DNA from 2 places in the Promicromonospora sp. NPDC110617 genome. Region 1 is predicted to be linked to the other one. Evidence: predicted binding sites of a transcription regulator. Region 1 holds the regulator's gene; the other holds the start of a gene.
The links. Region 1 encodes Rex, which represses fermentation and respiration genes when NADH is low (regulators of the CRP and FNR family bind a similar motif). Its sites were predicted from a motif close to CTTGTGAANNNNTTCACAAG; they were not measured.
Positions count from the first base shown of each region.

Region 1 (14,451 bases):
CCAGTGCGACCGCCTGCTCCTGATGCGGGCCGGCGGCCTGGTCGCGGACACCACGCCCGACGAGCTGCTGACCACCACGGGGGCGCCCGACGCCGAGCGCGCGTTTCTCGCCCTCATCGACGCGGCCGACGCCGCCGCCAGCCCGACGCACGAGGAGACCGCGCGATGACCCTGACCCTCGCCACTGCCGGCCGCGTGCTGTCCCAGCTCCGCGGCGACCACCGCACGGTCGCCCTCATCCTGCTGCTGCCGTGCCTGCTGATCGGCCTGATCGCCTGGATGTTCGACGACCAGCCCCAGGTGCTCGACCAGTTCGGCCCCATGCTCGTGGGCCTGTTCCCGCTCATCGTGATGTTCCTGGTCACGAGCGTCGCGACGCTGCGCGAGCGGCAGTCCGGCACGCTGGAGCGGCTCATGACCACGCCCATCCGCAAGGGCGACTTCGTGGCGGGCTACGGCCTCGCGTTCGCGACGCTCGCGCTGGTGCAGGCGGGTGTCGTGGTCGGCTTCGCCGTGCTGGTCGGGATGGACGTGGCCGGCCCGCTCTGGCTCGTCGTCGTGGTGGCGCTGCTCGACGCGATCCTCGGCTGCACCCTCGGTCTGGCCGCCTCCGCGCTGGCGCGGAGCGAGTTCCAGGCGGTGCAGATGATGCCCGCGATCCTGTTCCCGCAGCTCATCACCTGCGGCCTCCTCATGCCGCGCGACCAGATGCCCGAGGTCCTGGAGTGGCTGTCCCGGGTCTTTCCGCTCACCTACGCCATCGAGGCGATGACGTCGCTCGCCGCGGGGGACGAGTGGGCCGACATCCGCGGCGCCGTCGGCGTGATCGTGCTGTTCATCGTGGGCGCGGTGGTGCTGGGGGTCGCGACGCTCCGCCGTCGGACGGCCTGACCGCAGCACGGGTCAGACGTACAGGTCACCGGAGTGATCCGTACGTCTGACACGTGTCACCGGAGGTGCAGGGCCTTCGCGACGTCGCCCCAGTGCACGTACGAGAAGCCCGTGGCGTCCCGGTCCGGGTCGACGTCGGGGCCGGTCTCGGGCTCGTCGTGCGTGACCAGCAGCCCGGACCGGTACTCGCCGACGGGCGCGTTGGACACGGCCAGGCCGTCGGAGCCGTTGACGTCGTCCACGCCGTCGCCCGCCACGCGGAAGGTGCCGAGCGAGCGGTTGCGGCCGGTCAGGGCGTAGACGCCGTAGGTGTCGTCGCCCTGGCTGGAGACGATGACGTAGCCCGTGCGACCGGGGCCGTACCAGATGTCGACGCCCTCGGCGTCGGCGGTCAGGTTCGTCCCGCCGTACGACGGCGCCGCCGGGTCCACCGGGGCGCACTCCTCGGTCTCGGGGTCGTAGGCGTCGTGCACGCCGAAGTCCCGGACCTTGTCGACGAGGCGCGGCGCGCCCGAGCCGAGCGGCAGCGGCACGCGCCACAGGCCGACGTCCTCCTGTGTGGCGTACAGGGTGCCGGTGCGGCGGTCGACCGCCACACCCTCGAGCTGCGGCTCGACGCCCGGCTCCTCGCACGGCACCCAGGTGGTGCCGTCCGGCAGCCGGAACTCGCCGGGGAGCTCCAGGTGCTCGACGTCGGTGTAGCCCACGCCGTCCGGGCCGGTCGTGAGACGTGCCGTCGCGATGGTGGTGCTGCCCTCCTGGGTCACCACGGCGTACGTGCCGCCGCGCCGCGGCTGGTAGACGGCCAGGCCGTACGCGGTCTGGTCCTCGGCGACCGTCTCCCGGTCCGGGCTGAACAGGAACTCCAGCTCCGGGGCGGTGACCTCGGTGAGCGGTGTCGCGGCGTCGGCCCCCGCGGGGTCGATCGCGAAGAAGCGGATCTGGTCGTTGTACCGGTCCGAGACGACGGCGACGTCCGTCGCCCGGCCGTTCACGTCCAGGCCGTAGGCGATGTCCACGTTGTTGAACCGGCCGGGCACGCCGTCCGCGCGCGGGGCCGGCGTGGCCGCGACCGACTGCAGCTCGGCCGCGGCCACGTCGTAGACCCGGAGGCCGCCCTCCTTGGCCGTCGCGACCACGATCGACCGCGCCGAGTCGTCCGGGTGCACCCAGATCGCGGGGTCGTCGCCGGACGCGTTGCCGCCGGCCTCGTCGTCGTACAGCGGGGGAGTCTCCACCGACGTGGTGACGGTGGCGGTCCGGTGCTGTCCGTGTCCGGCGGAGGCGGACGCCGCAGCGGGTGCGAGGAGCGGCAGGAGCAGCAGGGCGGCCGACAGGGCGGCGAGGCGACGTCGCATGCCCGGAACGATCCCGAACCGGAGTGAACGCAGCGTGTACGGCGACCGGTGATCGGCAGTACGGCGGGTGATCGGTAGAACGTCAGGTGATCGGCAGCTCGGAATGCCGACCACCTGACGTTCTACCGATCACCCGGATCCGCGGCCGCGCCGCGCCCCCGGCCTGCCGGGTCAGTCCAGGAGCGGGTCCAGGCCCCACAGGGGGAAGACGGCGCGGCGGGTGGCCTGGACCGCGCGGTCCACCGGGTCGGCCGGGTCGTAGCCGTCGCGCCAGCTCCGGAACGGCACCTCGGCCGTGCCCATCGTGTGCGCGGCCTCCAGGTCCAGGGCCTCGACGGCGTCGCGCCAGGCGGCGGGCAGCTCGCTCCCGCGTTCCACGGGGGCGTGCGCGGCCTCGGCGACGAGCGCGGTCCAGGCGAGCGGGACGACGTCGGACACCGCGTACCCGCCGCCGCCGAGAGCGAGCCAGCGGCCGTCGGCGTGCTCGTGCGCGAGGGCGTGCGCCCACTGCTGCGCGGTGCACTGCGCGTCCACGGAGACGTTCAGGTTCGAGAGCGGGTCGCGGCCGTGGGCGTCGCAGCCGTGCTGGGAGACGATCGCCTGCGGGCGGTGCTCCCGGACCAGCGCGGGCACGACGGCGTCGATCGCCCGCAGCCAGGCCGGTCCCGAGGTGCGCGCCGGGACGGGGATGTTGACGGCGGTCCCCTCGGCGGGGCCGGGCATACCGACGTCGGCCGAGGCGCCCGTGCCGGGGAACAGGGTGCGGCCGTCCTCGTGGATCGAGAACGTCAGCACCCGCGGGTCGTCCCAGAAGATCGCCTCGACGCCGTCGCCGTGATGGGCGTCGAAGTCCAGGTAGGCGACCCGTTCCGCACCGAGGTCCAGCAGCCGCCGGATCGCCGCGGCCGCGTCGTTGTAGACGCAGAACCCGGACGCCGCGCCCGGCATCGCATGGTGCATACCGCCGGCGACGTTCACGCCGTGCGTGATCTCGCCGCGCCACAGGGCGTCGGCCAGCGCGACGGACCCGCCGAGCTGCCGGGCGGCGGCCTCGTGCATCCCGACGAAGAGCGGGTCGTCGTCGGTGCCCAGGCCGCGCATCAGGTCGGGTTCCAGCGTCGTCCCGGCGTGCCGGACGGCGGCGACGTACTCGGCGTCGTGCACCGACTCGATCACGGCGTCGGTCGCGGGCTCGGCATCCACCACCTCGAGCGTGGGCCGGTCGAGCAGGCCGAGCGCCTCGACGAGCCGCATCGTCAGGTCGAGACGGGCGGGCGACATGGGATGCCCGGGGCCGAAGTCGTACTCGAGGAGTCGCGGACTCCAGACCAGCCGGGCGAGGTGCACCCGCCCACGGTAACGGACCCGGCCCGGGGCGGGCGCCGTGGTTCATGAACGGCGTCGTCGGCCCGGGGAGCGGGTTGCTGCCCGGCAGCGGCCCTCCGGCGTGGCAGAGTAGGGCGTCGATCATCAGGACGCAGCGGAGGGAGCAGGTCGGATGCCGCCGATCTTCCGGCACAGGCTGTTCGGCCTCCGGGAGCTGGTGGACGAGCTGGCGTTCCGCGCCCCGGCGCGCCTGGCCGTCACCGTCTTCGCGGGTGTCATCGGGCTGTTCGCGATCCTGCTGCTGGTGCCGTTCGCGACCGCCGACGGCGAGGGCGCGAGCTTCGTCGACGCGCTGTTCACGGCGGTCTCCGCCGTCTGCGTCACGGGTCTCGTGGTCCAGGACACGGCGACCTACTGGTCGTTCTACGGGCAGGTCGTCATCCTCGCGGGCATCAAGGTGGGCGGCTTCGGCATCATGACCGTCGCCTCGCTGCTCGGCATGATGGTGTCGCGCAAGATCGGGCTGACGCAGAAGCTGCTCACGGCGTCGGAGACCAAGACGAGCCGGCTGGGCGACGTCGGCTCGCTGGTCCGCGTCATCATCATCACCGCGACCACGCTAGAGCTGTCGATCGCGCTGCTGCTCTTCCCGCGCTTCCTGATCCTCGAGGACAACGTGGGCACGGCGGCCTGGCACTCCCTGTTCTACGGGATCTCCGCCTTCAACAACGCGGGGTTCGTGCCGACGCCCGACGGCCTCATGCCGCACGTGGGTGACTGGACGCTGCTGCTGCCCATCGCGCTCGGCGTCTTCATCGGGGCGCTCGGGTTCCCCGTCATCCTCAACATCCAGCGGTCCCTGCCCCGGCCGGGCCACCGCTGGCACGGCTGGACCAAGCGGCTCTCGCTGCACAGCAAGCTCACGCTGGTGACCAGCGGCGTGCTGCTCGTGGTCGGCGCCCTGCTGCTCCTGGTCCTGGAGTGGACCAACCCCCGCACGTTCGGCCCGCTGAGCATCGGGGACAAGCTGCTCGCCGCGTTCTTCGCCGGGGTCATGCCCCGCTCGGGCGGGTTCAGCACCGTGGACATCGGCGCGATGCACGAGTCGAGCTGGCTCATCCAGGACGCGCTGATGTTCGTGGGCGGTGGCTCGGCGTCCACCGCGGGCGGTATCAAGGTGACCACGCTCGCGGTCATGCTGCTGGCGATCATCGCCGAGGCTCGGGGCGACCGGGACATCGAGGCGTTCGGCCGCCGGATCCCGCGCGACGTGCTGCGGCTGTCGATCGCGGTCGTGTTCACCGGCGCGAGCATCGTGCTGGTCTCGTGCGTCGCGCTGCTGCAGGTCACCGACCTTCCCCTGTCCAGGGTGCTGTTCGAGGTGCTCTCGGCGTTCGCGACCGTCGGTCTCTCGACGGGAATCACGTACGACCTGCCCGACGCCGGCAAGTACGTGCTCGCCGCCCTGATGTTCGTGGGGCGTACCGGGGCGGTGACCGTCGTGGCGGTGCTGGCGCTCCGCGACCGGCGGCGCATCGTACGCTTCCCGGAGGAACGCCCGATCATCGGCTGACGACGTGTCAGACGCACAGGTCACTAGGGTGACCTGTGCGTCTGACACGCGGAAGAGAGGACTACCGTGCCGGAGAAGAAACCCGAGCGGGACGCGGGTGTGCTCGTGATCGGCCTGGGCAGGTTCGGGTCGGCGATCGGCGCCACCCTGGACCGGCTGGGCCAGGACGTGCTCGCCGTGGAGCAGGACCCCACGCTGGTGGCCCAGTGGTCCGGGCGCCTGCCGCTGGTCGAGGCCGATGCGTCCAACCCGGACGCGCTGGAGCAGCTCGGCGCGAAGGACTTCGGCGTCGCCGTGGTCGGCGTCGGCTCGTCGCTCGAGGCGTCGGTGCTCATCACCGGCAACCTGGTGGACCTGGGCACGCCCCAGATCTGGGCCAAGGCGATCTCCGCCGAGCACGGCCGGATCCTGACCCGCATCGGCGCGCACCACGTCGTCTTCCCGGAGGCGGACGCCGGTTCGCGCGTCGCCCACCTCGTCAGCGGCAAGCTGCTCGACTACATCGAGGTCGAGGACGGCTTCACCATCGTGAAGATGCGCCCGCCCCGCGAGGCGCAGGGCTTCACGCTGGCGCAGTCCAACATCCGCAAGCGGTACGGGATCACCGTGATCGGGGTGAAGTCGCCGGGCGTGGACTTCGTCTACGCGACGCCGGAGACCCGGGTCTCCGCCAACGACCTGCTTGTCTGCTCAGGCCACGCCGACCTGCTGGAGCGGTTCGCGGCCCGGCCCTGAGCCGTGCCGCGGACGGGCCTGGCAGCCGGCTGTGGAGGCAGGTCCGGCGCACCTCACACCGCCGTCGATTACGGGGCGCGCGGCAGAGCAGGTAGCCTAGGTAGCGGACTCCTTTTCGTGTTGGTCGGCCATCGTCACTATGGCGTCACTGTCCCGGACCAACCGTGGACCATTTCGCCGCGCGGCCCGTCGTCGGGCTGCCGCCGACCGACCGACCGAACATTGCGAGGACCTATGGGCTCCGTCATCAAGAAGCGCCGCAAGCGCATGGCCAAGAAGAAGCACCGCAAGCTGCTTCGCAAGACGCGCCACCAGCGCCGCAACAAGAAGTGACGCGCGCGCCGTCGGGCGCGTGACGAGCAGGCCCGGCCCCCCTGGGGGGCCGGGCCTTCTTCGTTTTTTCTGTGCCTAGTGCCCGCGCAGCCGCCGTCGGGCCGCCCGCAGCACCAGGCCCAGCACCCAGGCCGCCCCGGCCCACGACGCCGTCCGGACGCCGCGCCCGGCCGCGCGCTGCGACCGCCCCCGGAACTCGCGGATGGGCCAGCCCACCTCCTGCGCGTGCCGGCGCAGCCGCAGGTCGGGGTTGATGGGGCACGGGTGGCCCACGGACCGCATCATCGGCAGGTCGTTGAGCGAGTCGCCGTAGGCGTAGCTCTCGTCGAGGTCGATGGCCTCGGTCTCGGCGAGCGAGACGATGGCGTCGGCCTTGGCCTGGCCGTGCATCAGGTCGCCGGTGAGCCGGCCCGTGTAGAACCCGTCCTTGTGCTCGGCCACGGTGCCGAGACCGCCCGTGGCGCCGAGGCGGCGGGCGATGAGCTGCGCGATCTCCACGGGCGTGGCGGTCACCAGCCACACCTGGTGGCCGGCCGCGATGTGCTCGTCCAGCAGCCGGCGCGTGCCGGGGTAGATCCGCAGCGACAGGACGGCGTCCCACACCTCCTCGCCGAGGGTGGCGATCTCCGCGACGCTGCGGCCCGCGATGAGCGAGAGCGCGCGGTCGCGCACCTGGTCGATCTCCTCGCGGTTCTCGCCCCAGAGCAGGTATCGCGCCTGGATCAGGGCGAACCTCAGGATGTCCCGCGTACCGAAGAACTTGCGCTGGTACGCGGACTTGGCCAGGTGAAAGGCGCTCGCACCGCGGATGATCGTGTTGTCGACGTCGAAGAACGCCGCGGTGGCGGACGAAGGGAGCGTCGACGGCATGGAGGTCACTCTATCGGCGTGCCACAGGACGCAAGTCCTCGCCGGGCACCGGGGCAGAAGCGCTGGTAGAACCGGGGAGTGACGCAGAACATCCGGACCTCCGAGGGCGCCGCGCTCGCGCGGTTCCTCCACCTGCTGGTCGCGGTGCTCGCCCTCGGCGGCTTCGGGATCGAGCTCGTCGTCGCCCTCACCGGAGGCCCTGGTCTCGCACCGACGCACGCCGAGCGGATCGTCCGGATGTTCAGCTACTTCACGATTCAGTCGAACCTGCTGATCGGCGGGGTGTCGGTGGCGCTCGCGCTGGACCCGCGCCGGGACGGCCCGGTCTTCCGGGTGCTGCGCCTCGACGCCCTGCTGTGCATCACGGTGACCGGCATCGTCTACAACACCGTGCTGCGCGGACTGGTGGAGCTGACGGGCGCCGGGATGGTGTCGAACGTGATGCTGCACGTCCTGGCGCCGGTGTTCGCCGTCGTCGCCTGGCTGCTGGTGGGGCCGCGGCCGCGCGTGACGGGGCGGACGGTGTGGTGGTCCGTCGTCTACCCGATCGCGTGGCTGCTCTACACGTTCGTGCGCGGCGCCGTGACGGGCTGGTACCCGTACCCGTTCCTGGACGTGAACACGCTCGGCTACGCGGGCGCGGTGACCAACTCCGCGATCGTCGCCGTCGTCTTCCTCGTCCTGGCCTGGGGCGTGCGCTGGGCGGACGGGCGGCTGCCGGACACCGACCGTTCGGTGGCCCGCACGTGACGTAACCTCGGGGCGTGACCACTGCCGCCGAGACCCGGGTCGTTCTCTACACACGCGAGGCGTGCCATCTGTGCGAGGACGCACGTGCCGTCGTCGAGAAGGTGTGCGAGAGCGCGGGGACCGCGTGGCGCGAGGTCGACATCGACAGCGCGCCCGCGCTGCGCGACAAGTACGGGGAGTACGTCCCCGTGCTCGAGGTGGACGGTGTCCAGCAAGGTTTCTGGCGCGTGGACGGTGCGCGCCTGGCACGCCTCCTGGCATGATCGTCCAGGCAGTGTGTGCGTACGCCCGCGACACAGTGGTCGCGGGGAGGGGAGCAGCACGTGGTCGAACTCAGTGACGGGACAGTCCCGGCAGCAACCGTGGGGAGGCTGCCGTACTACCTGCGCGCCCTGCGTGACCTCGCGGCCGAGGGGGTGGACCTCACCTCCTCGACGGAGCTCGCCGAACGGTCGGGCGTCAGCTCGGCGCAGCTGCGCAAGGACCTCTCGTACCTGGGTTCGTTCGGCACGCGCGGCGTCGGGTACGACGTCGAGTCGCTCGCCTCGTACATCACGGTCGCCCTGGGGCTCGAGACGGAGCACCGGCTGGCGATCGTCGGCATCGGAAACCTCGGGCACGCCCTGGCGAACTACTCGGGGTACGCGACGCGCGGCTTCCAGGTGGTGGCGCTGCTGGACGCGTCGCCCGACGTCGTGGGCACGGACGTGGCCGGCGTGACCGTGGAGCACGTGCGCGAGGTGGCCGAGGTCATCGAGCGTGAGCGGGTCTCCATGGTGGTGCTCGCGCTGCCGGGCCACGGCGCCCAGGACGTGGCCGACGCCGTGGTCGGCTCGGGCGTCCGGGAGATCCTGAACTTCGCGCCGGTGGCGCTCCAGGTGCCGGACGACGTGGTGGTGCGCTCGGTCGACGTCGGTGGCGAGCTGCAGATCCTGGCCTTCCACGCGGCCACCCGCGCGGCGGCCCTCTGACGACCGCCAAAAAACGCTGAGTGCGGGGTATGTGTGCGATCGAGCTGCTCGATCGCACACATACCCCGCACTCAGCGGTGGTGCTGTTCAGGGACGAGCGGGGCTCAGCCCTTGGCGATCGCGCTGACGTCCAGCGTGATCTTGACCTTGTCGCCCACCAGGAAGCCGCCGGTCTCCAGCGTGGCGTTCCATGTGAGGCCGAAGTCCTTGCGGTTGACCTCGAGGCTGGCCTCGAAGCCGGCGCGGTCGTTGCCGAACGGGTCCTTGGCGGTGCCGGTGAACTCGGTCTCCAGCTCGACACCCTTGGTGATGCCGTTGATCGTGAGGTCGCCCGAGATGATGTAGTCGTCGCCGTCGGCCTTGATGTCGGTCGAGGAGAACGTCCAGGTCGGCTTCTCGTCGGCGTGCCAGAAGTCGGCGCTCTTCAGGTGGCCGTCACGACCGGCGTCGCCGGTGCTCACGGAGGCCGCGTCCAGCTCGGCGGTGACGCTCGACGACTCCAGGTCCTCGCCCACCGTGATGGTGCCCGAGGTGACGGCGATGCTGCCGCGCACCTTCGCGATGCCGGCGTGGCGGACGGAGAAGGAGGCAGCGGTGTGGGAGGGGTCGATGTCGTAGGCGCCGGTGGTGAGACCTGCGGGGAGCGGGGTGGCCATCAGGGGGACTCCTTGTGGGTGCGACGGTTGAGGTAGATAGTTGAGGGATCAACTAGATCTGATGCGTTCCAACATAACGGGTCCCGTAACGTATTCCTAGAGGGCGCCCGGCACGTCGCAGATCACATTCGGGCCGGCGGGCGATCATGGCTCCCGGCGTGACGGCGTCACCCGGGCCGGCCCTCCTGGCAGCTCGGCGAGCACGAAGGCGGTGGGCGAAGTGGCAGCGGAGACGATCCAGGGTTCCGATCTCTGGCTGACCGAGGAGCAGCAGGGCTCCTGGCGGCACTATCTCGAGGGGACCGCACGGTTCGTGGAGGCGCTCAGCGCGGTGCACGACCGGACCCTCGACCTGTCGCTCGGTGAGTACAGCCTGCTGGTGCAGCTTTCGGAGGCCCCCGAGCGCACGATGCGCATGTCGACGCTCGCGGACGGCCTGGTGCTCTCGCGCAGCCGCCTGACGCACACGGTCGCGCGCATGGAGGCGCGCGGGCTCGTGGAGCGCCGGGCGGCGGAGGGCGACCGCCGCGGGGTGAACTGCACCATGACCGACGCCGGCTACGCGGCGCTGGAGGTGTCGGCGCCGGGCCACGTCGCGGCGGTGCGCCGGATCATGGTGGAGGCGCTGGACCCCGAGGAGTTCGCGATGCTCGGCCGCATCATGGCCAAGGTCGCGGAGTCCTCGAAGAGGTCGGGCGGCACCGAGGAAGGCCTCACGGCGCTCTGCGACTGACCGCCGCGCCCCGCGGCACGTGTCAGACGCACAGGTCACCCGAGGGATCTGTGCGTCTGACACGTCGGCGGTGGGGATGGTGGGGCCTACTCGGTCAGCACGCGGCTGAACATCGGGCGGTAGGCGTACCCCGCCACCAGGGCACCGAGGACCGGGAACAGCAGGAACACCCAGAGCTGCCCCCAGGCCCAGCCGCCGGCGTAGATCGCGGTGGCGATGGAGCGGGCGGGGTTCACCGACGTGTTCGTGATCGGGATCGAGACCAGGTGGATCAGCGTGAGCGTCAGGCCGATCGCCAGCGGGGCGAACCCGGGGGAGGCGATCCGCGCCGTCGTGCCGAGGATGACGAACAGGAAGACCGCGGTGAGGATCGTCTCGGTCAGGATCGCGGAACCGAGCCCGAAACCGTCCGGGGAGTGCTCGCCGAACCCGTTGGCCGCGAAGCCCGACTCGCGCGCGGCGTCGAAGTAGCCGTCCGGCCCGCCGAGGGCGATCAGCGCCAGCACGCTGGAACCGAGCACACCGCCGATGATCTGCGCCACGACGTAGCCGCCGACGTCGTTCCAGGAGAACCGGCCCGAGGCCGCCAGGCCCAGCGTCACGGCCGGGTTGAAGTGGCCGCCCGAGATCGGGCCGAGCGCGAACGCGCCGACCACGACGGTGAGGCCGAAGGCCAGGGCGACCCCGAGGAAGCCCACGCCCACCGTGTTGGTCTCGGCGTCAGGGAAGTTGGCTGCGAAGACCGCGGTGCCGCAGCCACCCAGCACCAGCACGAACGTGCCCAGCGCCTCGGCGGCCAGGCGCGCGTACATGGCTGGCGATGCTGTCTCACTCATGTGGAGCCCCCTTGCTTGCATCGGACGGTTTCATGGCGAAACCTTTCCGCTGAATGTAGGTCGGCGACACCGGATCGGCGCGAGATGACGTAATGCACACTCGCGGAAGGTCACGGGCACCCAGGGTCGGATGGGAGACTGTGGGTCATGGTTTCCACGACGGTTCACCTGCTGCGTCACGGCGAGGTGTACAACCCCGACGGCCTGCTGTACGGGCGCCTGCCCGGCTACCGGCTGTCCGACCGTGGCCAGGCGATGGCCAAGATCGTCGCCGACCACCTCACGAGCACCGGCCGGGACGTGACCCGCGTGGTGGCGTCCCCGCTGCAGCGGGCGCAGGAGACGGCCGCCCCCGTGGCACAGGGCTTCGGCCTGGAGCTCGCCACCGACGACCGCATCATCGAGGCCGACAACCGGTTCGAGGGCCTGGTCGTCGCCGGCCCCGGCGGCGGGGCGCTGAAGAACCCGCGCAACTGGCCGCACATGTGGAACCCGTTCCGGCCGTCGTGGGGCGAGCCCTACACGGCCCAGGTCGAGCGCATGCGCGCCGCCGTCGAGGACGCGCGCCGCGCCGCGGAGGGCCACGAGATCGTGCTGGTCAGCCACCAGCTCCCCATCTGGCTCACGCGCCGGGCGCTCGAGGGCGGGACCCTCTGGCACGACCCGCGCAACCGGCAGTGCAACCTCGCGTCCCTGACGTCCCTGCACTTCGAGGACGACCGGTTCGTCGGCCTGCACTACACGGAGCCCGCCGCGGAGCTCTACGACGGCGCGAGCAAGGTCGCCGGCGCGTGATGCGGGGCAAGACCGTCAAGGCGGTCCAGTGGGTAGTGGTCGTCGGCATCGTGCTCGGCCTCGTCGTGTCGCTCGCCGCGTGCAGCCCGGCGGACTCGGGCGCCGGTGACGTCGTCGGGCAGGGGTACGTCTCCGGTGACGGTTCGGTCCAGACGTACGACGTCGGGGACCGCAAGGGGCCCGTCGCCATCACGGGCACCGACTTCGAGGGCAACGACGTCGACAGCACGGACTGGGCGGGCGACGTGGTGGTCGTGAACACCTGGTACGCCTCGTGCGCGCCGTGCCGCGCCGAGGCGCCCGATCTCGTGAGCCTCGCGGGGTCGAAGGACGGCGTGCAGTTCCTCGGCATCAACACCGAGGACGACGCCGGTTCCGCGCAGGCGTTCCAGCGCACCTTCGAGGTGCCCTACCCGAGCATCGAGGACCGCAGCGGCAAGGTGATCGCGAGCCTGAACGGCGTCGTGCCGCTGCAGGCCGTGCCCACCACCGTGGTCCTGGACCAGGAGGGCAACGTGGCCGCGCGCGTCATCGGCCAGGCCGAGCACTCCACGCTCGAGTCCCTGATCGACGAGGTCCTGGCGGAGGCTGCCTGATGCTCGCCGGCTCGATCGCGACCGCCGTCGGCGGCGGCTTCGCGAGCACCGCGTTCAGCGGGTCCCTGCTGCTGGCGGTGCCCGTGGCGCTGCTCGCGGGCCTCGTCTCGTTCGCCTCGCCGTGCGTGCTGCCGCTCGTACCCGGGTACGTCGGGTACGTGAGCAGCATGGCCGCCGCGTCGGCCGGCACGACCCCCGGGATCGTGTCGACGCGCACCAAGCCCGCCCGCGGCCGCGTGGTCGGCGGCGTCGCGCTGTTCGTGCTCGGCTTCACCGTCGTGTTCGTGTCGTTCGGCGCCGCGTTCGGCAGCCTGGGCGCCTACCTGGTGCGCTGGGAGGACGTGATCATCCGCGTGCTCGGCGCCGTGGTGATCCTGCTCGGCCTCGGGTTCCTCGGGGCCGTCCCGTTCCTGCAGCGCGAGGCTCGGTTCCACCTGACGCCGCGCGCCGGCCTGTGGGGCGCGCCGCTGCTCGGCGTCGTCTTCGGGCTGGGCTGGACGCCCTGCATCGGCCCGACCCTCGGCGCCGTGCAGGCGCTCGCGATCGACGAGGCCTCGGCAGGCCGCGGCGCCCTGCTCGGCGTGGCGTACTGCATCGGCCTGGGTGTGCCGTTCCTGCTCGTGGCCCTCGGGCTGCAGAGCTCGGAGCGCATGCTGGACTTCCTGCGCAAGCACCGCCTCGCGGCGCTGCGCATCGGCGGCGGGCTGCTGGTGCTGGTCGGGCTGCTGCTGGTCACCGGGCTCTGGACGCGGATGACCGGGGCCATGCAGCTCTGGATCGGCGGATTCGAGACGGTGATCTGATGGCCGGTCGGACCAGCAGCCGGGACAGCGCCCGCGACAGTACCCGGGACAACAGGCCAGGTACCTACGTCCCCGAGGGCATCGCGGACGAGTTCACCCAGGGCGAGCCCGGCGAGGCGCCCGGCGCCCCGGCGTCGGATCCCCGGGGGCCCAGGCCCGAGCGCCCCACCGCGCCCGCGCTGGGCCTCGTGGGCACGCTGCGCTGGATGTGGCGCCAGCTCACCTCGATGCGCGTGGCGCTCATGCTGCTGATGCTGCTCGCCGTCGCCGCCGTGCCCGGGTCTGTCCTGCCGCAGCGCAACCAGGACGCCGCGGGGGTGCTCGAGTACCTCGCCGACCACCCGACCGCCGGGGAGTGGCTCGACAAGGCCGGCTTCTTCGACGTCTACTCGTCGGTCTGGTTCTCCGCCATCTACATCCTGCTGTTCGTCTCGCTCGTGGGCTGCATCCTGCCGCGGTCGGCGGCGCACTACCGCGCCCTGCGGGGCCGCCCGCCGCGCGTCCCGTCCCGGTTCAACCGGTTCCCGGCCAAGGCCACCGCCACCACCGGCGCGTCGCCCGAGGAGGCGGCCGACGCCGTCGCCGCCCACCTGCGCGGCAGGCTCTCCTGGCTGCCCACCTTCCGGGTGGACCGGGGCGAGGAGGCGGCCCGCGGACGGCGTCCTGCGTCCGCCACCGTGAGCGCCGAGCGCGGCTACCTGCGCGAGACCGGCAACCTCGTCTTCCACCTGGCCCTGGTGGGCCTCCTCGTCTCCGTCGCGACCGGCCAGCTGCTGCACTACCGCGGCCAGGCCATCGTCACCGAGGGCCGCGGCTTCGCCAACGCCGTCGTGGACTACGACACCTTCGAGAAGGGCGGGTGGTTCCGCCCCGGCTCGCTGGTGCCGTTCTCGATGACGCTCGACAAGTTCGAGTCGGAGTTCGCGAGCGACACCGTGGCCTTCGCCCAGGCGCGCGACTTCACGGCGCACGTGACGGTGACCGAGCCGTCCGGCGAGGAGCGGCCCGAGCAGATCAAGGTGAACCACCCGATCGTCGTCGACGGCGCCAAGATCTACCTCCAGGGCAACGGTTTCGCCCCCGAGATCACCGTGCACGACGCCGAGGGCGAGGTCGCCTTCTCCGGCCGGGTCACGTTCATCCCCGAGGACACGATGTACACCTCCCGCGGCGTCGTGAAGGTGCCCGACGTGTCGCCCGGGCTGGACCAGATCGGGCTCGTCGG
Region 1 is NZ_JBVKBM010000001.1:825,188-839,638, forward strand. It holds gene ACZ7LE_RS03470 (ABC transporter ATP-binding protein) at 1-169, shown strand, start outside; gene ACZ7LE_RS03475 (ABC transporter permease) at 166-891, shown strand; gene ACZ7LE_RS03480 (phytase) at 948-2,249, opposite strand; gene ACZ7LE_RS03485 (acetoin utilization protein AcuC) at 2,421-3,596, opposite strand; gene ACZ7LE_RS03490 (TrkH family potassium uptake protein) at 3,748-5,148, shown strand; gene ACZ7LE_RS03495 (potassium channel family protein) at 5,215-5,883, shown strand; gene ACZ7LE_RS03500 (30S ribosomal protein bS22) at 6,118-6,216, shown strand; gene ACZ7LE_RS03505 (HAD family hydrolase) at 6,292-7,086, opposite strand; gene ACZ7LE_RS03510 (Pr6Pr family membrane protein) at 7,165-7,836, shown strand; gene ACZ7LE_RS03515 (glutaredoxin family protein) at 7,851-8,099, shown strand; gene ACZ7LE_RS03520 (redox-sensing transcriptional repressor Rex) at 8,160-8,807, shown strand; gene ACZ7LE_RS03525 (YceI family protein) at 8,912-9,463, opposite strand; gene ACZ7LE_RS03530 (MarR family winged helix-turn-helix transcriptional regulator) at 9,684-10,196, shown strand; gene aqpZ (aquaporin Z) at 10,283-11,032, opposite strand; gene ACZ7LE_RS03540 (histidine phosphatase family protein) at 11,180-11,827, shown strand; gene ACZ7LE_RS03545 (TlpA family protein disulfide reductase) at 11,827-12,423, shown strand; gene ACZ7LE_RS03550 (cytochrome c biogenesis CcdA family protein) at 12,423-13,226, shown strand; gene resB (cytochrome c biogenesis protein ResB) at 13,226-14,451, shown strand, end outside.

Region 2 (14,451 bases), on a different contig from region 1:
GCTGGACGACGCCGCCCGGGCGCGCCTCGGGGAGGCCGGCGCCGGGTCGGCGGGCGGCGTCGCCCGGCCGGACGCGGGCCTCGACGCGTGGCTGGACGACGGCGAGCCGCCCGTCTACGTGGGATTCGGCTCCATGCCCGTGGCGGACCCGGCCGCGCTGCTCGCCGCCGTCGACGCCGCGTGCGCCGACCTCGGGGTGCGCGCGCTGGTCAGCGCGGGCTGGAACGACTTCACGGGAGCGGCCGGTCCCGGCGGGCCGGCCGGGTCGGCAGGACAGCCCGGGCAGGCCGGGTCGCCCGCACCGGACGGGAAGCGCGTGCGCGTGGTCGGCGCCGTCGACCACGCGGCGGTGCTGCCCCGCTGCCGCGTGGCCGTGCACCACGGCGGCGCCGGGACGACGGCGGCGGCGCTGCGCGCGGGCCTGCCCGCCGTCGTCGGCTGGTACTCCGCGGACCAGCCGATGTGGGGTGACCTGCTGCGCGGCGCGGGGGTGGGCGTGGCCCGCCGGGCGAGCACCCTGACGCAGCCCGGTGTGCTCGCCGGGGCACTGGCCGAGGTGCTCGACGACGCCACCGCGGCCCGCGCCGCGGCCCTCGGCTCGCGGCTGGTGCCCCCGGCCGAGGCGGTCGCGGCGGCGGCGGACGCGATCACCGGCGGCTGAGCCGGAGGTGCAGCGGAGGGTGGGGACCGAGGAACGAGGCACGCGCCCGGAGCGGAACCGCAGGTTCAGGCGCCCGATGACACAGCCCCGCCCTCTCACCACGGGGCCGCCGGCAGCTTCCAGGCCTCGGCCTCGGCCAGCACCAGGCGGCGCAGGGTGTCGGCGTCGGCCACGCGGTCGGGGTCGAGGGCGGCGACGCTCAGCGTCGTCGTGCGCCCCGCCGTGGTGCAGAACGCGACCAGCCCGCCGCCCGCGGCGCGCAGCTCCGCGGCCGACGCGCCCTGGTAGTGCGACAGCGTGGCCACGGCGCGGACCGGGCCGCCCGCCGCCTGCGTGTAGCCCTCGGGCGGGCGGCCCAGGTTGGACGCCAGCGCGGCCGCGACCGGCGGCTGCGGCAGGCGGCTGACCAGGTTGTCCGGCAGCATCTGTACCAGCTCGAGCGGCACCGGGGCCACCCCGGGCTCCGCCTGCCCGACGGCGGTGTACGCCTCCTTGGCGGCCGCCCGGACCCAGCCGAGGTCGCGGTGCGCCAGCACGTCGGCGGGGATGGTGACGCGGGCGATCTTGGTCGAGTTGGCCCGCGGGTCGTCGGCGCCGCGGGTCGAGACCGGCAGCGCGACGGGCACGGGCTCGCCCGGGAACCGGCCCGTGGCGTGCACCAGGCGCGCCAGGAACGCGACGAACCAGGTGTTGGGCGTGCCGCCGTGCGCGGCGGCGGCCTGGGTCACCTGGTCGGCGGGGAGCTCGACGTGCAGCACGGGCACGCGCCAGCCGGCGTCGGCGGCGCGGTCGGCGGGCGCGGGGGCCGGGCCCCCCGGGTCGGCGATCCCGGCCTGGCCGCGGGGCGCGGGCTCGTCCGGCGGGGGCGGCACGGGCTCGTGCCGCGTGCCCGGTGCCCCGGCCTCGATCTGCGGGGCGGCCTCCTGGGCGGCGGCCTGCGCCTTCGCCCGGGCCTTGTCCCGCGCCCAGCGCGCGACGGCGGCGGCCTGGGCAGCGGCGTCGGCGGCGTCGGCGAGCAGCGCGCGCCGGCCGCGCTCGGGTGCGGGGACGACGATCGGCTCGGCGTGCGTCGCGGCGCGCACCACGGCGTCGATCAGCGCGGCGCCGTCGGCGACGGCGTGCGCACAGGTGAGCGAGACCACCGACCCGGCGACGCTCCCGGCGCCGCCGGCGCCCGGGCGGCCGGCGACGTCCGCGGCGGAGATCCGCCAGGAGAGGCCCCGCGCGGGGTCGAGCGGCACGTCGGCCTGGGCCTGCGCCCAGGCGCCGATGCCGCCCTCGGGCACGGGCGCCGTCTGGAGGTCCAGCACCGGCAGGGTGCCCGCGGGCGCCCAGCGGTGCCGCGCGCCGGGCACGCGGGCGCGCACCACGCGCCGGTGCAGCGACCCGGCGGCGAGGCGCTGCGCCAGGTCACGCAGGCGATCGGCGTCGAAGGCGCCGTCGAGGCGCCACAGCACCTGGTTCACGGCAGGGCTCGCGCCGCCGTCGTGCCGGCGCAGGAACATGTCGTCGGCGAACTGCAGGCGCAGTGCGGGTGGCGGGTCCGTCACGCTCGTCTCTCCGGTCGGTTCGCGGTCCCGGAGGGGACCGTGGGCTTTCAGCATCCCGACCATACCGGGCATTACGGGGGGACTAACTTTCACCCGGCGAATCCGGTATAAAGGTCGCCGCAAGGGGACCGCGGAACTCGTCCGACGTCGTGCTGGCCGTGCCCACAGACCGATCGAGGGACCCGACCGCATGGAATACACCGAGCTTTCGGCCTACGACCTGCCCGCCGGGGTCGTGACGTCCTGGACGCCGCGGGCGGACGCCGGACGCTGGCAGCAGGACCCGCGCGACCTCTCACCGGGGCACGAGGCGCACCTGCGCGACTCCGAGCCGGGCTCCTGGATCGGCTCGGTGCTGCGGGTCCCCGGGCCGTACGAGGCGGAGTCGCTGCGCCGCGCGATCCACGCCTGGATGAGCCGCCACGAGGTGCTGCGCACCACCGTGACCCGCGACGCCGGCGCCGGCTGGCGGCGCGTGACGGCGCCGGCCGAGGCCGTCGCGGTCCGCGACCTCGTGGTCGGCCACCTGACCGCCGAGCAGGTCGCGGCGCTGCTGCCCAGCCTGCTCGCGGACGTCTCGCCGACCGCCTGGCCGCACTGCGTCCTGGCCAGCGTCGTGCCGGAGCCGACGGTCCCGGATTCCGGTTCGCCCGGCCCCGACGGCTTCGTGCTCGCGTTCGGCGCCGACCACTCGGTCATGGACGCCTACTCGCAGCTCCTCTGGTTCGAGGAGATCGTCTCGCTGTACGACGCCGCCCGCCGGGGCGTGCCGGACGCCGAGCTCCGGGCGCTGGAGGTGGGCTCCCACGTGGACTTCTCCGCCGAGGACCGCAAGCTCGCCATGACGCTCGCCGCCGACGGCGAGCCCGTGCACCGCTGGCTCGACTTCCTCGGGCCGGGCGCCACGTTCCCCCGCTACGGCGCCGAGGGCGTCACGCACCCGGCCGCCGACGCCGCCGAGGCCGCCCGCCCGCAGGCCTCCCGGTCGGCCTGGCTCGCCACCGCGGACCAGACCGACGACCTCAGCGCTCGCAGCCGGGCCCGCGGCGCGTCCGCCCAGTCCGGCGTGCTGGCCGCGTTCGCGCACGCCGCGCGGCGGGTGCACGGGATCGACCGGCTCCGGTTCGTGCTGCCCATGCACACCCGGTACGCGCCGCAGCACGCCGCCGCCGTCGGCTGGTACGTGGGCCTGTGCCCCGTGGACCTGGACCTCGCCGGCGTGGACCCTGTGCTGCGCGAGGTCGACGCGCGCGGGGCCGGCCGGGCCGGGGCCGGCTCCGGCCGGGTGGTCGACGGCACCGCGCTGACCGCCGCCGTCGAGCGTGTGCACGCCGCGGTCGCGGCGGGCAAACCCCTGGTGCGGTACTCGTTCGCGCGCATCGCCGAGCTGGGCGGCATCACCGACGGTCCGCACCTCGCCGTCTCCTACGTGGACACCCGGTTCGTGCCCGGGGCCGAGCGCTGGAACGACTGGGACGCCCGCACCCTGCGCAGCCCCGCGTACGGCACCGACGAGCTCTACCTGTGGTTCCTGCGCACGCACGACGGCCTCAACGTCTCCACCCGCTACCCGGACACCCCGGAGGCGCACGCCGCGACGGATGCCCTGATCGAGGAGCTCCGCGCCTGCTTCCGGGCCTTCGGCACCGCCGGCCTGAGCGAGGCGGTCGCATGATCCTCGGCGCCCTGGGCACCTGGTCCTCGCGCGCCGGGCACGTGGTGCACGTGCGGCCCACGGCAGCTGCGCTCGCCGCGGCCCGGCAGGCACCGGCGGACGCCGGACCGCCGTCGTTCCTGCAGGGCGACCACCTGCGCGCCTTCGCGGCGCGCCGGGCCTCCGGCGGCCGGCACCGCGCCTGGACCGGCACCGCGTCCCGCCTCGACGGGCCGTTCGACGGCGCCGCCCTGGCCCGGGCCCTGACCCGGTTCGTGCGGCGGCACGAGGGCCTGCGCACCTGGTTCGACGTCGACGCCTGTGCCGACGGCGGCAGCGCGGTGCGGCACCTGGTCCCCGCGGACGCCGTCGACTTCGCGCCGGTGGACGTGCCCGCCCTCTCGCCGGTACCCGGCCTCCCGTGGGACGAGTGGGTGACCGGGCACCTGAACGCGACCTTCGATGCCGCGTGCCGCCCCGACTCCTGGGCCCCGTTCGCGCTCGGCGCCGTCGTGACCGACGACGGGTTCGGCCTGTTCTGGGGCTGCGACCACGCGTTCACGGACGGCGGATCGCAGCTCATGGTGCTGAGCGAGATCGAGGAGCTGTACGGGCAGGAGCTCGCTGCGGGCGACGGCGCGGGGTCCGGCGACGTCGGGCCGGACCCCGCGCCGGTCGAACCGCCGCCGACGGCCGGGTCCTTCCTGGACCACGCCCGGGCCGAGCACGATCTCGCCGCGGCGACCCCGGCGGACGCGCCCCAGATCCGCGCTTGGTCCGACGCCGTGACCGCGAACGGCGGCCGCCTGCCGCAGTTCGCGCTGGACCTCGGCCTGCCGCCGGGCGAGACCGCACCCGTGAGGATCCGCTCCGCGACCCTGCTCGACGCCGCCGGTCTCGCGCGCATCGACGTGCTCGCCGCCGCGCACGGCGCCCGGTTCACCGGCGCGGTGTTCGCCGGGATCGCGCTCACGGACGCCCGGCTGACCGGCGCGTCCGACTGGTTCGGCGTCACCGTGGTCGGCACGCGCGGCCCGGGCTTCGAGACCACGCAGGGCTGGTTGTGCAACTTCGCGCCGGTCGCGTTCCCGGTGCCCGACGCCGCCCCGGTGCCCGACGGTGAGGGGTCGGCGTCCTTCACGGCCGCCCTGCCCGTCGCCGACGCGGCGTTCCGCCAGGCCAGGAAGGTGGCCGAGGTGCCGGTGCACGCCGCCCTCGGCGTCATGCTGGCCGGCGGCGTGCTCGACCCTGCCTCCCTCGGCAGCCCGCAGCTCATCAGCTATCTCGACCTGCGGCGGTTCCCCGGCGTCGGGCGGCCCGCCTACGACAACGGCCTGCACTTCACAGGGGAGGGCCGCACCGCGAACGCGTCGCTCTGGGTCAACCGGGACCACGAGCGGCTGTACGTCGTCACGCAGACGCCGGACACCCCCGCGGCGCAGGCCGCCGTGGACCGGTACCTCGCGGAGCTGACGGCGACGTTCGCGGCGGCCGTCGCCGAGGCCGCGGCCCCGGACGCGGATCCGGATGCCGGTGCGGACGTCGCCCCGGCTGCCGTCGTGCGGGATTTGCGGGACGTGCCCGACGCGCGGCTGGAGGCGACCGGTGCGGGTCCTCTCGGCTGACCTCTGGGAGCCGGCGCCCGGCCGGGTCGTCACGTGGGACGTCGCGCCTGGGGCGGGCCGTCGTCCGGCCGCGGCGGCGCCGACCTGGAACCAGCGCAACCACCTCCTCGGGGCCGGTTCCGGCGAACCGAGCGTGTGGATCACCGCCGCGTTCGACGTCGAGGGGCCGATCGACCCCGGGGCGCTGGAGACCGTCTTCCGCGACCTCGTGGCCGACCACCCGGGCCTGCGGGTCGAGGCGGTCCGCCGTCCCGCGCCCGAGCTGGTGGGCCTCGTGCGGCACGACCCGGACGGCCTGGTCTGGCGGCGACACGACGGCCCGGTCACGCGCACGGTCGCGGAGACCCGGGAACGCCTGGCGGCCGAGCTCACCCGCCGGTGCGCGCCCTTCGGTTACCCGGCGTTCCTGCCCGCCGCGATCAGCCGACCCGACCGGTCGACGATCGTGCTGGGCATGGACCACCTGCACACCGACGCCTGGTCCACCACCGTCGTGATCGACGAGCTGGCCGCCCGCTACGCGGAGCGCACGGGCGGCAGCGCCCACGCAGGCGGCCCGGGCGGAGCCGGGCGGCCCGCCGCCCCAGGCCGCGCGGCGGGACTGCCCGCCGGCACCGCGGCCGCGATCGTCGACGCCCCGGTCCCGGCCGACCCCGTGGGGCCACCGCCCGTCGACACAGCCGGCTCGCTGCCCGTCGGCCCGTCGTCGGTCGACACCGCCGGCCCGCCGTTTGTCGGCGCCGACGACCCGCGGCTCGCGGCCTGGCACGGCTTCCTGCGCGACCGCGGCTGGGCGCTGCCCACGTTCCCGCTGCCGCTCGGCGTGCCCGACGGCAAGCGGGTGGCGCAGCGCACCGTCGTGCGCCCGCTCGCCGACGCCACGGCCGCGGACGCCGTCGCGGCGCGCGCCCGGGCGGCCGGCGCGTCGACGTCGGCGGCCGTGCTGGTCACGCTGGCCCGGGCGGTCGCGGACCTGGGCGGCCCTGCCGTCCTGGAGACCCTGCTGCCGGTGCACACCCGCGACGACGCGGCGGCCCGCGGCGCCGTCGGCTGGCACACCACCACGGTGCCGCTGCGCATCGACTCCGCCATCGAGGCCCCGACCGCGGAGGTCCGGCCCTGGGCCGTGCCCGCCAACCCCGCCGTCCGGCACACCGTCCCGGACACCGCGCTGGCCGCGACCGGCAAGGCGCTACGGGCCGCGCGCGAGCTGGCCGCGGTGCCGCTGGAGCAGGTGGTGACGTCGCTGCCCCAGCCGCTGCGGTTCCCGCGGACGGACATCTTCCAGGTGTCGTACCTGGACTACCGGCGACTGCCGGGGCACGCCGCGGCCGCCGGACGGCGGGCCCACCACGTCTCGGCCGCCACCCGCGCCGACGACCTGCAGGTGTGGGTCTCCCGCTCGGACGCCGGCATCGCCGTCCGCGCCCGCATGCCCCGCACCCCGACGGCGACGGCGACGATCGACGCGCTGCTGACCCGCTGGTCGGAGCTGCTGACCGCGCCGGCCGAGCCGAGCACAAACAACTGAGTGCTGGGTATTTGTGGGCTGGAACCGGTTCCAGCCCACAAATACCCAGCACTCAGCTGTTTGCCTGGGGGGTCAGGCGCCTGCCGGGACCTTTTCCGCCGGGGCGAGCTGCGTCGCGTCGTAGTCGACGTCGCCGCCGAGGCTCGGCATCATCGAGGTGAGCTGCGGCTTCCACTCGGCGTACTTGGCCGGGAAGCAGCGCTCCAGCAGGCCGGTCATGGCGGCGACGGCGGTCGAGGCACCCGGGGAGGCACCCAGCAGGCCGGCGATGGTGCCGTCCTGGGCCGCGACCACCTCGGTGCCGAACTCCAGCACGCCGCCCTTGCCCTTGACCCACTTGATGACCTGGACCCGCTGGCCGGCGGTGATCTTCTCCCAGTCGGCGGGCTGCGCCGTCGGCATGAACCGCTGCAGCTCGTGGAACTTGGTCTCCGGAGCGGCCGCGACCTGGCCGATGAGGTAGCCGGTGAGGTCGAGGTTCTTCACGCCGGCACCGAGCATCGAGAACACGTTGTGCGCGCGCAGCGACGTGATCAGGCCCAGGTACTTGCCGTTCTTGAGGTACTTGGGGCTGAACCCGGCGTACGGGCCGAACATGAGGTAGCTCTGGCCGTCCACGATGCGCGTGTCCAGGTGGGGCACGGACATCGGCGGGGCGCCGACGTCGGCCTTGCCGTAGACCTTCGCGTTGTGCTGGGCGACGAGCTCGGGGTTGGCGGTGCGCAGGAACTCGCCCGAGATCGGGAAGCCGCCGTACCCGCGCGCCTCCTTGATGCCCGACGCCTGCAGCAGCGGGAGCGCGCCACCGCCCGCGCCGACGAAGACGAACTTCGCGGTGACGGTGCGACGGCGGGTGCCGGCGTTCCAGGTGCGGTCGTTCAGGGTCAGGCGCCAGCGGCCGTCCCGGAGCTTCTTGAGCCCGCGCACCTCGTGGTTCACGTGCAGCTCGGTGTTGTGCGCGGTGGCGAAGCCGATCAGCTTCTTGGTCAGCGAGCCGAAGTCGACGTCGGTGCCCGCGGCGGCGCGCGTGGCCGCGATGGGCTCGTCGGCGTCGCGGTCCAGGGTCATCAGCGGGGCCCACGAGCCGATGACGGCCGGGTCGGAGCTGAACTCCAGGTCGCTGAACAGCGGGTGCACGCTGAGCGCCTCGTAGCGGCGGCGCAGGAAGTCCACGTTGTCGGCGCCGCGCACGAACGTCATGTGCGGCGTGACGTTGATGAAGTCGGTGCCCTCCATCAGACCGGCGGTGAGCAGGTGGTTCCAGAACTCGCGGGAGGTGTGGAACTGCTCGTTGATCTTCACCGCCTTGGAGATGTCGACGGAGCCGTCCTTGCGCTCCGGGGTGTAGTTCAGCTCGCAGAGGGCGGCGTGGCCGGTGCCCGCGTTGTTCCACGGGTTCGACGACTCGAGGGCCACCTCGTCGAGGCGCTCGTAGATCCCGACACGCCAGGTCGGCTCGAGGATCGTGAGCAGCGCGCCGAGGGTGGCGCTCATGATCCCTCCGCCGATCAGCGCGACGTCGACCTCTTCGGAGGGACGCGGGGCTGTCTGGAGGTAAGAAGTCACGCTCAGAAAGATAGCGCGCTTGTGAAAAGCGGAACGAGCGCTGTGGCATGAATCACGTGATGTGTACCGTGACCTCGCTCACGGTATGGGCGGACGGCGCATCGGGGGACGGCGTCGCCCGCAGGGCGTGCGTCAGCGCACCGCCTGCGGCCCGAGCACCGACAGCAGCCGCAGCTTCTCGTGGCTCTCGCTGCCGGGCAGGGCCGTGTAGACGAGCAGCCGGTGCGACTGGTCCGGGTCGAGGAGGGACTGGCAGGTCAGCTCCAGCGCCCCGACCTCGGGGTGCACGAAGTGCTTCACCTCGTGCGGGCGGACGCCGATCTCGTGGGCCTCCCAGACCTCCCGGAACTCCGCGCTGCGCTCCAGGAGGAGCTCGGCGTACCGCGCGGCACGCGAGCCCGGACCGCGGACGGTCGCGATCTCGCGCAGGCCCGAGGCGAACATGCGCGTCAGGAACGGGTGCTCGTCCGGCGCGTAGAGCTCCCGCGTGGCCGGGTCGGTGAACCAGCGGAACCCGATGCTCCGGGCCGGCCCGGTGTAGCCGGTCGTGTCCCCGGTCAGCGCCACGCCCGTCGGCGTCTGCCGCAGGGTCTCGCCGAGCTCCGTGACGATCTCCGCGGGGGTGTCGTCGAGCCGGTCGAGGATACGCAGCAGCCCCGGGCTGATGTGCTCGCTCGTGGTGCCGCGCACCGGCGGGTGGTGTCCGGCCAGCCGGAACAGGTGGTCGCGCTCGTCGAGCGACAGGTGCAGGCCCTGCGCGATCGACGCGACCATCTGCTCGGACGGGTGGGGTCCGCGCTCGCGCTCCAGCCGGGAGTAGTAGTCGGTCGACATGTTGCACAGCACGGCGACCTCCTCCCGCCGCAGCCCGCTCGTGCGGCGGCGCTGCCCCCGCGGCATCCCGACGTCCTCCGGCTGCAGCAGCTCGCGGCGTCGGCGCAGGAACTCTGCCAGCCCGGTGCGATCGATCACGGCTCCCCCTGTCTCGAGTACCGCTTCTTTCTACCGTGTGCCCGACGGCGGAGCCACGGCCCGCCGATCCCCCGTACGGGGCGGACCCGTGACCCGGCGAGCCTGTGATCGGCAGGCCCTGGATAGGTCGTCGCCGTCTGCCCAGGATCGAGGTCGACGACGAACCGATCTCGACGACACGAGGGAGACGTGCCCATGTCACGCACACCGATCGACATCACCGTGCCGAACCTGGCCGGGAAGCGCGCGCTGGTCACCGGAGCGAGCGACGGGATGGGGCTGGGCCTGGCGACCCGGCTGGCCGCGGCCGGCGCCGAGGTGGTCATGCCCGTGCGCAACCCGCGCAAGGGCGAGGCGGCGGTCGCCACGATCCGCCGCGCGGTGCCCGACGCGCGGCTGTCGCTGCGCTCGCTCGACCTGTCCTCCCTGGAGTCCGTGGCGGCGCTGGGCGACACCCTGCGCGACGAGGGGCGGCCGATCCACCTGATGATCAACAACGCGGGCGTCATGCGGCCGCCGAGCCGGCAGACCACCGCCGACGGGTTCGAGCTGCAGACGGGCACCAACCACCTGGGCCACTTCGCGCTCGTGGGTCACCTGCTGCCGCTGCTGCGCGACGGCGGCGCGCGCGTCACCTCGCAGGTCAGCGTCGCGGCCCGGCGCGGCAGCATCAACTGGGACGACCTGAACTGGGAGCGCTCGTACGACGGCATGCGCGCCTACGCCCAGTCCAAGATCGCGTTCGGGCTCTTTGGTTTAGAGCTGGAGCGCCGCAGCCGGGCCCACGGCTGGGGCATCACGAGCAACCTCTCCCACCCCGGGGTCGCGCCGACCAGCCTGCTGGCCGCGCGTCCGGAGCTCGGGCGGGGCAGCGACACCCCCGCGGTCCGGCTGATCCGCGCGCTCTCGGCCCGCGGCATCCTGGTGGGCACCGTCGAGACGGCGAAGCTGCCGGCCCTCCTGGCCGCGACCGACCCCGCCGCCAGGGCCGGCGTGCTCTACGGCCCGAGCGGGCCCGGCAACCTCGGCGGCCGGCCCGCCGAGCAGACGATGTACGCGCCGCTGCGCAGCGCCGAGGAGGCCGCGCGCGTCTGGGCGGCGTCCGAACGGCTCACGGGCGTGCGGTTCGCGGCGGCCGTGGGCGACAACCCGTGAGCCCCCCGTGCACGTGTCAGACGCTCAGGCCACCCGGGTGACCTGAGGGTCTGACACGTCGCTCTCGCTCAGCGGGCCGGGATCGCCGACGGCCAGGGGCCGAGCTCCGGCAGGTCGCCCGGCAGCGGCGTCACCGGCACGCGTCCGGCCAGCCAGGCGGTGACGTCGCGCGGGTCGCCCTCGACGTCGTCCACGGAGACGCCGTCGGGCAGCCGCACCGCGAGGAACTCGCGGAGGTGCGCGCACAGCGCGTCGTCCCACGTCTCGTACCCGACCTCCTGCACGGTGCCGGCCAGGGCGTCGACGGAGTGGATGCGCACCTCGCGCCACCAGGCGAGCAGGCAGCCCGACAGCGGCCCACCGCGGTACCCGCTCGGGGCGTCCCACAGCGGCGAGCCGGGCTCCGGCCAGGCCTGGGAAAGGTCGTCACGGAGGTCGCCCAGGACCGCCAGGTGCTCGGCGACGGTGCGTCCGGCGCCCGCCTCGATCCCCGCGGCGCGGGCCTCCGGGCTGGCGTAGACGGGCACGACCTCGCCGCGCTCGGCGGCCCGTGCCTGACCGAGCATCGCCGTGGCCAGGCCCGCGACGTGCGCCAGCACGTGCCCGCGGGTCCAGCCGTCCAGCGTCGACGGACCGGCGAGATCGCCGGCGGTCAGCCGCCCGACGGCGGACAGGAGGTCGTCCAGCCCCGCCGCGGCGTCGCCACGGGCGTGGGCGATCAGGTCGGGGCCGGGGCCGGCGGTAAGGGTGGTGCTCGGGGTGGTGCTCGGGGTGCTGCTGGGCACGGTGCTCACAGGGGTGTGTCCCTTCGTCGGGCGGGCTGGGTCGGGCGTGTCAGACGTGTCAGACGTACGGGTCACCCGAGGGAGCCGTAGGTCTGACACCGCGCGGACGGACGGGTGCGGGTCAGGGCCACAGGAGGCCCGTGGACCAGCCGTCGGCGCCGGCGCGGTACAGCAGCCGCGTGTGCGGGCCGTCGTCCGGCGCCTGCCAGAACTCGACCTCCGTCGGCGCGAGCACGTACGCGGTCCAGTCCGGGGCGGCCAGCCCGGGGTCGGCGGTGACCGTGCGCAGCGCCTCGGCGAACGCGTCCGCGTACTCCTCCGGCGACCCGAGCGGCTCGCTCTGGTGGTTCACCAGCCCCGCCGCCCGCGACAGGTCCGGCCGCGCGAGGAAGTCCGCCCGGCTCGCCTCCGCCCCGGCCGACGCCGCCGTGCCCGTCACCTTGACCTGGCGCCCCAGCTCCGGCCAGAAGAACGTCAGCGCCGCGTTCGGGTTCGCCGCCAGGTCACGCCCCTTGGGGCCCGTCGACTGCGACGCGAACCACCAGCCGTCCGCCGTCACGTCCTTCAGCACCAGCGTGCGGGCGTGCACCCGCCCGGCGGCGTCCGCCGTCGACAGCGTCGCCGCCTGCGGGGCCAGCAGGCCGCCGTCGATCGCCTGCTCGATCCACGTCACGAACAGCTCGTGCGGCGTGGACGGCGCGGCCGCGGTGTCGAAGACCGGCAGCCCCGGCCGGGCAAAGGTGGGCAGCGCGCGCAGGCGCTCGCGGAACGTCACGAGTTCTCCTTCGGGGGCAGAATGTTCTGGTTCAGCAGGCCGACGAAGCCGCGCACCGCGGCGTCGAGCGCGCCGGGATCCCGCGTGGCCCGGGCCAGGACGTATCCGCCCTGGATGATCGCGAGGGCGGCGTGCGCGCGGTCGCGGGCGACGTCGTCGGACAGCCCGGTCTCGCGGAAGATCTGGGTGACGGTGCCCAGCAGCCGCACGAAGTACGCGGTCACCACGTCGTGCAGGCCGTCGTCGTCCATCACCGCCTGGTCGGCCGTGAGGCGGCCGATCTTGCAGCCGGCCAGCGCCTCGCGCGGCCGTTCGAGGTACGCGACCAGGCGTTCGACGGCGGGGGAGTCGCCGCCCAGCGTGCGCATCGCGCGGGTGAGCGCGTCGTCCACGGTGGCGCCGACGGCGGTCACGGCGAGGTCGTGCTTGGTGGGGAAGTGGTGGTACAGGCTGCCCTGCCCGACGCCGGACGCCGCCAGCACGGCGCGCGGGCTGGTGGGCCCGACCCCCTGGGCGGCGAAGAGGTCCTGCGCGGCGCCGACGAGCCGCTCACGTGCGGAGGTGCTGCTGCTCATGGCTGCACCATACCTACCTCCAGGTATGGTGCCAACCGAATACTTCCGGCCAGGGTGGGATGGTGTGGTCGCGCTGAGAGCTGGCGGCGTCCGGCCAGGTCCCGGCGGCGTCAGAACAGGGTGAGTACGCCCAGGACGCCGACCGCCAGGGCCAGGGCGAGCGAGACCGCGATCAGCACGCTGTGCACGGTGAGGAACGTCGTGGCCCGCCCGTCGGCGTCGCGCGACCGGGGGTCGGCGACGATGCGCTGCCAGAACCGCGGCCAGATGAGCAGGTTCCACAGCGCGGTGACGATGAGTACGACGGACCAGCCGACAGGAATATCCACCCGCCGATTATCCGCCGCCGCGACGCGACCCTCGCCACGCCCGACCCATGGTGTTGAGCACAGCAGTTGCTGCCAGGCGGACGCCTGTCGTGGCAGGAAGTGCTGTGGTCAACTCCGGCCGGGACGGCCGGGCGCGGCGGGCGCGCCGGGCGGCGGCGGGCGCGCCGGGCGGCGGCGTCAGAAGTAGTCGCGGACGTGGAGCTGGCGGCCGCCGAAGAGGGTCGACAGCGCGGCGTCGTGGTCCGGCGGGCCGGTGAGGTGACCCGCGATCCGCAGGTTCGCCGCCGACTGCGCTCCCGTGTACAGCAGCGCCAGTCCGTTCGGGCTGAACACCGGCCGCGCGTGGTGCGCGTCGTCTACGTCGACGGCGTCGCGCTCGACGTGCGTGACGCCGTCGGACACCGTGAGCGTCCACGCCCCCGCGAGATCCGCCGCGCCCCGGACGGCGAACGGCACGCGCGCACCCTCCAGCGGCGTCGCGATCCCGCCCAGCGCTCCGGCCACGTCCAGGATCCGCAGCATGTAGGGGTGGGCGGCGTGCACGGTCGTGGTCAGGTCGGGCAGCACCAGCCACGCGGGATCGAGGCCCGACGTCGCCACACGCGCCGTGCCGACCACCGTCGAGAAGCTGCCGAGGGTGCGCCACAGGGCCCGGGCGGCGTCCGGCGTCAGGGCGATCAGGTCGTCGATCTCCATGACCGTCGTGGCCGGCGTGTAGCCGTCGCCGCGGGTCCAGCTCGCGAACCCGACCACCTCGTCCGCGGCGTCGAGAGCCAGCGTGACGCCCGTGTAGTCGGCGAAGAACTTCTCCGGCGGCGTCCAGAACGGCTTCTCCGCCCGGGAGACCGGCCCGTTCTGCGCCGCTGCCCAGCGACGGTGCACGGCGACGACGGCGTCGAAGTCGGCAGTCGTCGCGCGCCGCGTCACCACGCCGGCGGGCGCCGGCACGCGGTTCAGGTTCTGCAGCGGTACGTCGACGTCGTCGAACGAGCCGACCACCTCGTAGCCCAGGCGGCGGTAGATGCCCGGTGCCGACGGGAAGAGCGTGGAGAGGACGTCGCCCTGCTCGCGGGCCTCGTCGAGCGCGGCGCGGAACAGGCGCGCGAGATGGCCGGAACCGCGCCGCTCGGGCTCCACGGCGACGCCTGCCACGCCCGCCGTCGGCACCCGGGCGCCGTGGAACCACGACGTGAACCCGTACACCCGCAGGCGAGCGGCCAGCCCCTCGCCGTCGAACGCGCCCCACTCCCGGAAGCCGGAAGCGGCCCACTCC
Region 2 is NZ_JBVKBM010000002.1:1,246,474-1,260,924, reverse strand. It holds gene ACZ7LE_RS16405 (glycosyltransferase) at 1-661, shown strand, start outside; gene ACZ7LE_RS16400 (hypothetical protein) at 757-2,211, opposite strand; gene ACZ7LE_RS16395 (condensation domain-containing protein) at 2,402-3,886, shown strand; gene ACZ7LE_RS16390 (hypothetical protein) at 3,883-5,490, shown strand; gene ACZ7LE_RS16385 (hypothetical protein) at 5,471-7,021, shown strand; gene mqo (malate dehydrogenase (quinone)) at 7,094-8,587, opposite strand; gene ACZ7LE_RS16375 (helix-turn-helix transcriptional regulator) at 8,720-9,559, opposite strand; gene ACZ7LE_RS16370 (SDR family oxidoreductase) at 9,755-10,714, shown strand; gene ACZ7LE_RS16365 (maleylpyruvate isomerase N-terminal domain-containing protein) at 10,783-11,508, opposite strand; gene ACZ7LE_RS16360 (pyridoxine/pyridoxamine 5'-phosphate oxidase) at 11,621-12,274, opposite strand; gene ACZ7LE_RS16355 (TetR/AcrR family transcriptional regulator) at 12,271-12,849, opposite strand; gene ACZ7LE_RS16350 (SCO4848 family membrane protein) at 12,960-13,178, opposite strand; gene ACZ7LE_RS16345 (GNAT family N-acetyltransferase) at 13,356-14,451, opposite strand, start outside.
Region 2: a site for Rex is predicted at 8,606-8,625, ahead of mqo (malate dehydrogenase (quinone)). Genes of this name have one in related genera too.